4 regions of the Auritidibacter ignavus genome follow, and region 3 is predicted to be linked to each of the others. Evidence: riboswitches for the same ligand, from Rfam matches in the RefSeq annotation. Region 3 holds a riboswitch; each other region holds the start of a gene.
The links. A riboswitch is a leader RNA that binds a small molecule or an ion and turns the genes downstream of it on or off. The one in region 3 is predicted to bind S-adenosylmethionine.
Positions count from the first base shown of each region.

Region 1: another riboswitch for S-adenosylmethionine. It lies ahead of QDX22_RS09525 (methionine ABC transporter ATP-binding protein); the one in region 3 lies ahead of QDX22_RS10295 (acyl-CoA dehydrogenase family protein).
Region 2: another riboswitch for S-adenosylmethionine. It lies ahead of QDX22_RS07125 (flavin reductase family protein); the one in region 3 lies ahead of QDX22_RS10295 (acyl-CoA dehydrogenase family protein).
Region 4: another riboswitch for S-adenosylmethionine. It lies ahead of QDX22_RS05145 (O-acetylhomoserine aminocarboxypropyltransferase/cysteine synthase family protein); the one in region 3 lies ahead of QDX22_RS10295 (acyl-CoA dehydrogenase family protein).

Region 1 is NZ_CP122564.1:2,097,198-2,099,393, reverse strand. Features, by position in the region: gene QDX22_RS09530 (methionine ABC transporter permease) at 1-455, opposite strand, end outside; gene QDX22_RS09525 (methionine ABC transporter ATP-binding protein) at 457-1,287, opposite strand; SAM riboswitch class I at 1,294-1,385, opposite strand; gene QDX22_RS09520 (HNH endonuclease signature motif containing protein) at 1,632-2,196, shown strand, end outside.
Region 2 is NZ_CP122564.1:1,555,097-1,557,292, reverse strand. Features, by position in the region: gene QDX22_RS07130 (RNA-binding S4 domain-containing protein) at 50-445, opposite strand; gene QDX22_RS07125 (flavin reductase family protein) at 438-986, opposite strand; SAM riboswitch class IV at 1,045-1,165, opposite strand; gene QDX22_RS07120 (alpha/beta hydrolase) at 1,235-1,507, opposite strand; gene QDX22_RS07115 (alpha/beta hydrolase) at 1,513-2,022, opposite strand; gene QDX22_RS07110 (flavin-containing monooxygenase) at 2,079-2,196, opposite strand, start outside.
Region 3 is NZ_CP122564.1:2,261,983-2,264,178, reverse strand. Features, by position in the region: gene QDX22_RS10295 (acyl-CoA dehydrogenase family protein) at 1-1,065, opposite strand, end outside; SAM riboswitch class I at 1,077-1,175, opposite strand; gene QDX22_RS10290 (NAD-dependent succinate-semialdehyde dehydrogenase) at 1,265-2,196, opposite strand, start outside.
Region 4 is NZ_CP122564.1:1,135,863-1,138,058, forward strand. Features, by position in the region: gene QDX22_RS05145 (O-acetylhomoserine aminocarboxypropyltransferase/cysteine synthase family protein) at 1-933, opposite strand, end outside; SAM riboswitch class IV at 1,013-1,128, opposite strand; gene QDX22_RS05150 (ATP-dependent helicase C-terminal domain-containing protein) at 1,237-2,196, shown strand, end outside.

The DNA of each region.
Region 1 (2,196 bases), 160 kb from region 3:
ATGGAGCCGATCAGCGCCGGCCGGGCGTCTACCAGCATGACCTGCCGGATGATCTGACCACGGGTCGCCCCCATCGCGCGGGCTGCCTCGATCGGCCCGGAGCCGAGTTGATTGATGTTCTGTTCGACCAGTCGAGCGAAGTACGGGATGGCATTGACCGTCAGCGGAACGATAGCCGCCGCTGTGCCGACCGTGGTCCCCACCAGCAAACGGGTGAAGGGAATGATCGCGATCAGCAGGATCAAGAACGGGAATGACCGCACCGCATTCACCAAAGCCGATATCACCTTATGCAAGTGCGGTGAGGGCGAAATCCCGTCGGGCGCGTGGTTGACCAACCAAATTCCCAACGGAGTTCCGAGCAACACCGCAATCGGGATCGCGACCCCGATCATAACGAAGGTCTGCAACAGTGCTGTGGTGAGTTCGGGAAGGAGCTCGAGGATGCGTTCCATCTCACTCACCCACCTTCTGCAGTGCCAACTCCGCGGCCTCTTCCACCACGACAGGAACATCCGGGGGCGTACTCCGTCCCTTCTGTACCGAGATCCCTTCAGAAAGCAGGTAACGCCCGATCGCGGTCTGAGGCTGGAAGGTTGCGGCCCGCAGGTCATCGGTGGTGAATTGCTCCACGATCGAGCCATGCTCCATGACCGTCACGTCATCGGCCAGGGCTTTAATCACTTCCATTTCGTAGGTCACCAGCACAATGGTGATCCCCAGTTGAGCGTTAATATCAGCCAGATATTGCAAGACCGTGGCAGTAGTGAACGGATCCAATGCCGAGGTTGGCTCATCGCACAACAACACATTCGGCTGGGTGGCTAGCGCCCGCGCAATCGCAACACGCTGTTTTTGGCCACCAGATAGCTGCGCCGGATAGGCCCTAGCCTTCTCCGCAAGATCCACCAAGTCGAGCGCTTCCAGCGCCCGCCGGCGACGCTCACGTCGGTCTTTCACCCCGGAAAACGTCAAAGACTGCTCGACATTGGCCAGCGCTGTGTGATTATTGACCAGGTTGAACCCCTGGAAGATCATCCCGATCTGATGGCGACGCTGACGCAGTTGCTCAGCGTTGAGCTGTGTCAGCTCCTCGCCATCGACCCACACCTGCCCGGCCGTGGGCCGTTCGAGCAGATTGATATTGCGCAACAGTGTGGATTTACCGGCCCCCGAAAAACCGATAATGCCATGGATCGAGCCCCGACGTATCTCAAGGCTGACGTTATCGACTGCGGTAATCTCACCACCTTTGAACGTTGTGGTGACGTGACGCAGAGAAATCATAGGAATCCTCCATCGTAGCTGGCATTGGCACCTTTGCCTCATATGGCGGGTTGCCTCGACGTCTTCGAGCCAGGTCTCTCGGTCGATCTGGATGGTTACCGGGCTAGTCTGACACACCACAATGAGGCTGTCATGACCGCTGTCACATACACGACTTCAGAGATCGACGAGCCCGTTCAACCTCAATACAGACCCAGAGATGACTCCGTAAGACGCCACACTGCACGCTATCCACAGTCACAATCGGCGGTCTTATCGTGTCCTCAGGAATCGATACTATGTTCTACATAACGAATGACAGAGCATATTATCAAACAACTGATCGATGATGGGAGGTGTGCACGATGACGGTCACTGACGCACCGCGCGCCCGCCACCCATTGTCATTTTTGGATCTCGATGGCGTGGCCGGGGCCTCCATGGGAGATAAGGCCGCCGCTGCTCTGGTCTTGCTCAAATCGCTGGGGCAGGACCTGGCCGCATCGGACGCTTACGAGAAATTCGCTCGCTACACTCCCGAAACCGCGAGCGCAGACTGGAACTCGTCGCTCGCCTCCGCCCCGCAACAACATGACTCCACGCGGTTAGTGGAACCTGACAACTACTGGGACTCGTTGCCGGAAATAAACCATGTGGCAGAAGCCTTGCAGACTGCGTTGGCCGGGGCCCAGACGCTGTTGAGCGGTCATACCCAACGCGCCACGGCGTCCAGTGCCGATCAGCAGGATCTTTTGGGCGTTCCCGAGGGCGCTCGTGGTTACCGGGATGGCCGGAAGTACTTTACCGAGTCTGTCGGGATCGGAACTCGAGAAGCCAAACAACGCCAGCAACGCTCCGAATTCATCTCCGGCGGTCCACCACCGATCAGTGGCGGCCCCGAGATCCCACCGGAGTTTCCCGCAGCGACGA
Region 2 (2,196 bases), 710 kb from region 3:
GTCAATTCAGGGACTATTCTAGCCAGAATGTGAGCCAGTATTGGTGTGATTAGCGGGAGGAATAGCCACGTAACTTATCTAGTTGGCGACGTTCTTTCTTGGTCGGTCGCCCGGTTCCGCGTTCGCGATAGGGTACGGCAAGTAAGTGTCGCGGTATGGGTTCTGGAGAGTGGTCAACATAGTGTTGGACGGCCACCGGGGCCCCAACGCGTCGGGAGAGCAAACCGGTGACTTCGAGAATGCGTTCGCGACCGGGTTGACGGAAGCTCACGGTATCGCCGACGTGGACTTTTTGGGAGGGTTTGACGGATTCACCGTCAATTTTCACGTGCCCGCCTTTGCATGCTGCGGTGGCTGCCGAACGAGTTTTATACATCCGCACCGACCAGAGCCAGACGTCGATGCGCACCGCTGAGGGATGACCAGTGGCAGTGGAGTTACTCATTGCCTTCGGCAGTCTTCAGATCTCGGAAAGCTCGGCGGTGTCGCACCAACGGTGAGGTTTGCTCGGTGCTGGAGGCCAGACCGTGGACTTCGAGAAGGACAATGTGGTGGTCGCCAGCTGGCAATTCGGCGTAGACGGAGGTGTCCAACCACTGGGCGGCTCCCTGAAGAAAAATAGAACCGCGTTCGGAATAGCGCAAGTCCAATCCGGCAAACCGGTCCTTACTGCGTGAAGCCAGCTGGGCGCAGATGTGAGATTGGCGTGACCCCATGATGGAGACACCGATGTGATCGGCTTCCCGCATCCGGGGCCAGGTGCGGGAGTGGTTCTGAATGGCAAAAGACACCAGAGGCGGTTCCACGGAGACACCGACGGTGAAGGAGGTGGCCACCAAACCTTCTTTAACCCCTTGAGCGTATCCGGCTAACGCCACGACGCCGGTGGGGTACTGTTCCAGGGCGTGACGCAAATTGTGAGGTGAGATGTCCTGAGTGAGGTCGGCACGTAACTCCGAAAATACGTCAAAGCTGGTCGCGGTCATCACAAACTCTCTGTGTTTTGTGTGCGCCCCGAATTCCCCGAAGATGAGCTAAACTCGGACGCGGTACTTGCCACTGTGGGGTATCCACAGGACCGAATCGTCACCTGGAGCACCCCACTACTCGCGAAGAGGGTTGCCGTTCCATCAGCCAGGGCTGTCAACGATGGAAACTCGTGATTCACGTTGTCTCAATGATCTTTAGCTTAGGCATTGAAGCCTGTGGGGTCAATTCGATAGGTCACGTGATGTCATGCGTGGTCAGGGTTCGGTTCCTGGCACTCCAGCGGGTGCGTCACCCGCTGGATAAACAGGCAAGCGTCGTCCAGCACCTCATCAGCCACGGGATATTTGCTCCCGGAGGTGAAGATCCCGTGGGGGACCCCGTGTAGGTGCCGGAATTGCACATCGACCCCAGCCTGGACCAGAGAGTGAGCGTAGGTGACGCCATCGGCGACGAGAGGGTCCAAGTCAGTCGAAACGATAACTGCCGGGCAACAGTGGGGCCCAATCTCTGCGTGCAGGGGGCTCAGCCGTGGATGAGATGTGATGTCGGGGTCGCTGATGTAGAGGGAGACAAACTAGTCCATTGTGTCATCGACGAGGGGGAGGCCTTCGGTGAAGATGCCACGGGGTCAAAAGGTAGTGCTCCAGCCTCTCGGACCCACTCACAGACGGTCACCACATCGTTGAACGCGGCCGGGAATTTGTGCTCTGGTGCCCGACGGTAATCCACCGCGATGACAGGGTAACCGGTCCGGACCGCCAGTTGCCGGCGCAAGCCGTCGTGGGTGTCGAGGCTACCCATGACCCAGCCCCCGCCGTGTGCGAAGAGCGCTACCGGACTCGCTGCCGAGGCATCGGTGCGGGGTTCGTAGTATCGGGCCGTGATGCCGTTGACCTGGAATTCGTCGACCGATGCAACGGGAACTTGGTCAAAACCGACGGCCGCACAGTTTTTTTCGTAGGTCTCACGAAGTTCAGGAATAGCGAGCAAGTGAAAGGGTTGAGCTCGGCCTTCCCGGAACGGGCCCAGCACCTTGCGAGCCTCGGATGAAACCTAGCGTGCTTTGTAGCGGTCGTGGTGAGCCATAGCTATACCACCGTGTAGTCCTGGAAGTGCGGAGTCTTGAGGGCAACCCGGTAGTCTTCGACGGTGCTACTCCAATTGTTCGTGACGCGCCCTTCGGAGTTCTTGAACCAGGAGGAACAA
Region 3 (2,196 bases):
GGCGGTGATAAATTCCTCGGGGACCTCGGCATGGGCGTTGTGCATCTGGCTTCTCGCGGCCAACGCCTCCAGGGCGCTGTCTAGAGACCTGGCGGCTTCGATCACGGTGGCGCGGGCGGTGAAAGCCCCGGCACCGAGGCGCCCGACGGTTTCGAGGATGAGCGGATCGTCACGGTAGGGCACGCCCAGACCGGTGTTGAAGGTACGTTTGCGGTGCCGGACCCCAGAAGTGGCGTCGTGAACTGCAGCAGCCCCGATGCCGGCGGAGACGGCCAGTAACACCAACTGGAAGAAGGTCGCTTCATGGTGGGCCTCGGGCGAACCAGGGACACGTGGTAAGACGTGGGTGGCCGGAACAGTGATGTCGGTGAATCGTGCGGTACCGGTGGAGGTCAGGCGTTGACCGAACCCGTCCCAGTCATCGAGGAGCTCCACCCCGGGATCATTGACCCCGACCACCGCGAATCCGCGACCTTCTTGGGCAGATCCGTCGGGATTGTAGAGGGTGGCCGACACCCGGGTATGACTGGCGAAAGCCGACCCGGTGGCGTAGTACTTCGTGCCGTTCAGGATCCCGCTACCGTCGGGGTGCAACGAGAGCGAGGTGTTGAGCGTGCCCAGGGTGTTCCCGCCGATTTCGGTGGAGGCGTTCCCGACGGTGACCCCGGACAGCAGTCGCTGAAACCACGCTGCTCGTTGCGGTTCAGGCAGAAAGTACAGGGATTCGGTGAATCCGGCGTGGGAGCGGTATTGGTGGGCGATATTCGCATCGGCGGTGGCTAGATCAATCAGCAACCGCGTAAAGGTTTCGATGCTCACCCCGGGGCCGCCGTATGCGGTGGGGACCCGCAACACACTGAAGCCGGCCTGGTTGAGCTCGCGGATCTCGGCGAAGGGCAAAATGCGTTGCTGTTCCCGCTGGCTAGCACCAACAGCGATCGAGTCAAACAGTGGGGCGAAATAGTCTTTCAGGCTGTGATAGTCCGAGACGGTCGGAACATGCGGGGCCACGGGGGTGGCCGAGATTGCGACGTCGTCGTGAAATGTCCGGGCAGAAGGCGACACAGCGAAGGTCCTTTCCATCGGAACTGGCATTAGCACCTGGGTGGCCTGAACGGCACCCCTGGTTGCTGTGGCGTCATCGAGCCAGCTCTCTCAGCCACTCTGGATGGTCTGGGCCTCACTGTAGTCAGTGACCATGTCACATCACAGGTCATTGAGAAATGTGACGTGAACTACTCGCCCTGCCAGGACTGGTGCAGGGTTAGTTCTTGCTGTATTTCACCAACCGGACGTTGACGAACTCTTTGATGCCGTACGGTCCCAGCTCACGCCCGAAACCGGAGCGCTTGACACCGCCGAAGGGCAACTCTGCGGCGGTGGTGGAGGTTTCATTGATGAACACTTGGCCGGTGTGGATCTGATTTCCCACCTCAGCCGCGCGCGCCGGGTCGGAGGAGTGGACGGTAGCGGTCAAACCGTAGGGCGTGTCGTTGGCGAGCTTGATGGCTTCTTCTTCACTTGCCACCGAGTAGACCATGGCCACCGGGCCAAAGAGCTCTTCGGAATAGGCCCGCATCTCGGGGGTGAGCCCGGTGAGCAGAGTGGCCGGGTACCAGGCCCCCTCGCGGTCTTCGGGCGCCCCTCCCACGTGTGCGGTCGCACCGTGGTCGATGGCGTCGCGGACCTGAGCGTCGAGATTCTCCAACGCTTGCTGGGAAGACATCGGTCCCATGGCCGTCTCCGGTTGGGTGGGGTCGCCCAACCGGACTTGTTCCACGGCGGTTTTCAGTTGTTCCACAAAGTCGTCGTAGAACTCCTCGAGCACAATGAGGCGTTTAGCCGCGTTGCAGGCCTGGCCGGCGTTACCAAACCGCGAGGTGGCAGCCAGCTCGACGGCCTGGGGCACGATGTCGCGGTCAAGCACGATGAAGGGGTCGTTACCACCCAGCTCAAGCACCACTTTTTTCAGGTGTTTACCGGCGGTCTCGGCCACCGCTGCCCCCGCCCGGTCAGAGCCGGTCAGAGACACACCCTGGACCCGCGGGTCGGGAATAACTCGCTCGGCGATCTGCTCGTTGGAGGCGTAAATATTGACGTAGGCGCCCGCGGGGAATCCGGCCTCGTGGAAGATCTGCTCCATCACTTCGGCCGATTCCGGACACTGCGGGGCGTGCTTAAGCACGATGGTATTTC
Region 4 (2,196 bases), 1.1 Mb from region 3:
TAAGGAGAGGGTCTCGAGGCCGAGGTTGACGATCCAAGCATTGAATGGGCTGGCTGCGCTGCCCAGATCGCGCAACAGCTGGGTGCGAAGTCGCAAAATATAGGAGAGATTCGCACCCAGCGGTCCATCGGGTCCAAAATCGGTGCCGAACACCACGCCGTGATACGACTCGTCGGGGGTATTGAACCAGGGGAATTTTTCCGGGTCGGCTGTCCAGTCGAAATGGCCCGAATCAACGACGAACCCGCCGAGCGCCGCGGCATGACCGCCCAAGTATTTGGTCGCCGAATGCACGACAATATCCACACCGTGTTCGAACGGGCGGAACACCGGCGGTGGAGTCAATGTCGAATCCACGATCAAGGGGAGCCCCGCCTGATGGGCAATATCTGCCACCGCTTCCACATCGAGCACATCGGCTTTCGGGTTACCCAGCACTTCACCAAAGAGCACCTTGGTGTTGGGTTTAATGGCCTGTTTCCAAGCGTCAAGGTCATCGGGATCGTCAACAAAGATCGTTTCAATCCCGAGTCGCGGTAGGGTGTGTTTGAACAGGTTTTGGGTGCCACCATATAGTGATGCGGACACCACCACCGAATCTCCCGCACCGGCAAGGTTGAGAACGGCCAGGGTGGTCGCGGACTGTCCGGAGGAGGTCATCACCGCCCCCACGCCACCTTCCAGTGCGGCGACCTTCTGTTCGACCGCGTCGGTGGTGGGATTCGTAATGCGGGTGTAGATCTGGCCCAGGCTGGAGAGTGCGAAACGATCGGCTGCGTCCTGCAAAGTCGGGAAGTTATAGGACGCTGTGGCATGAATGGGAAGCTGGGTGGAACCGTAGTCGGCTACCTCCGGAATCCCAGCGTGAATCTGTTTGGTGGCTAGCCCCCAGGTGTTGGGGTTGGTGCTGTCTGGTTGCTGTGATTGACCCATGGGGTTTGACTCCTGTTGTCTCAGGGGTCGCAACTCGTGTTCTGACACCGTGCCGGCAGACAGCGTTCAGAGCACGGTGGACCCGCGCTTGCTGCGAACCATTGTGGTTCGCGCCTGGTCCTCACCCGGGGCACCCCACCGCGGTGGAGGGTTGCCGGTCAGCAAGCCGGGGCTGTTTCACTGACACTCGTGACCAATACAAAGTATTCTGCCAGATCTGGGCGGTCATTTCATCCCAGGTCTGATCACATCGGAGACTGCACTGGTTCTGCCTACCAACGACGAGTCCATAGACTACAAGGGATGACCAGTTCTTCATTGTCCTTCCACGACGCCCTCCCACAGATCGGCCACGGGTTACCGGCCGCGTCATTAGTCGAAGAACTTCTCGGGCTACCGCACCGGCTTCGCGCGGTGGTGGAATCACCTCCGGGTACGGGTAAAACCACGATCATTCCCCCGTTGTTGGCGGCCAGGGCCGAGCACCGCGAGCCCGGTCTCAAGGTCGTGGTGACCCAGCCGCGCCGGGTTGCGGCCCGGGCAGCAGCACGGCGACTGGCACAGCTCACTCGCACCACCGTGGGGGACCACATTGGTTATACCGTTCGGGGCGATGCGAAGGTCTCAGCACAGACTCAGATCGAGTTCGTCACGGTGGGAGTGTTGCTCCGTCGTCTGTTGCGTGATCCGGACCTGGATGATGATTCGGCGGTGGTGATCGACGAAATCCATGAACGCTCCGTAGAAACCGACCTCACCGCCGCATTTATCCGCGATCTCTTACCACGACGCGATGACCTGGAACTCGTGGCGATGTCAGCAACTGCGCAGTCGCAACAGTGGGTGAACTATTTTGATGCTGCATTATTCACCGCCCACACCGAGATTTATGCCCTCACCGAAGAATTCTCTCAGCCCCCCACCGCGCTGGACGACCGTGGCGTCACTCCAGATTTTCTCGCCCACGTTGCGAAGACGACGGCCCAGACCAGTGCCCGCACCGAGGGAGACGTTTTGGTCTTTCTGCCCGGTGTCGCCGAGATCCGCGCGGTACAACGCCAGCTTCCTGAAGCCCTCGTGTTGACCGGGTCAAGCACCGTCGAGGAACAGGACCGGGTACTCTCCCGAGCCAACCATCAGCGCATCATTCTGGCAACGAATGTCGCTGAGTCGTCCTTGACCGTTCCGGGGGTCAGGGCCGTGGTGGACTCAGGGCTGGAGCGAACCCAACGGTTAGACACGATGCGGGCCATGACCGGGCTG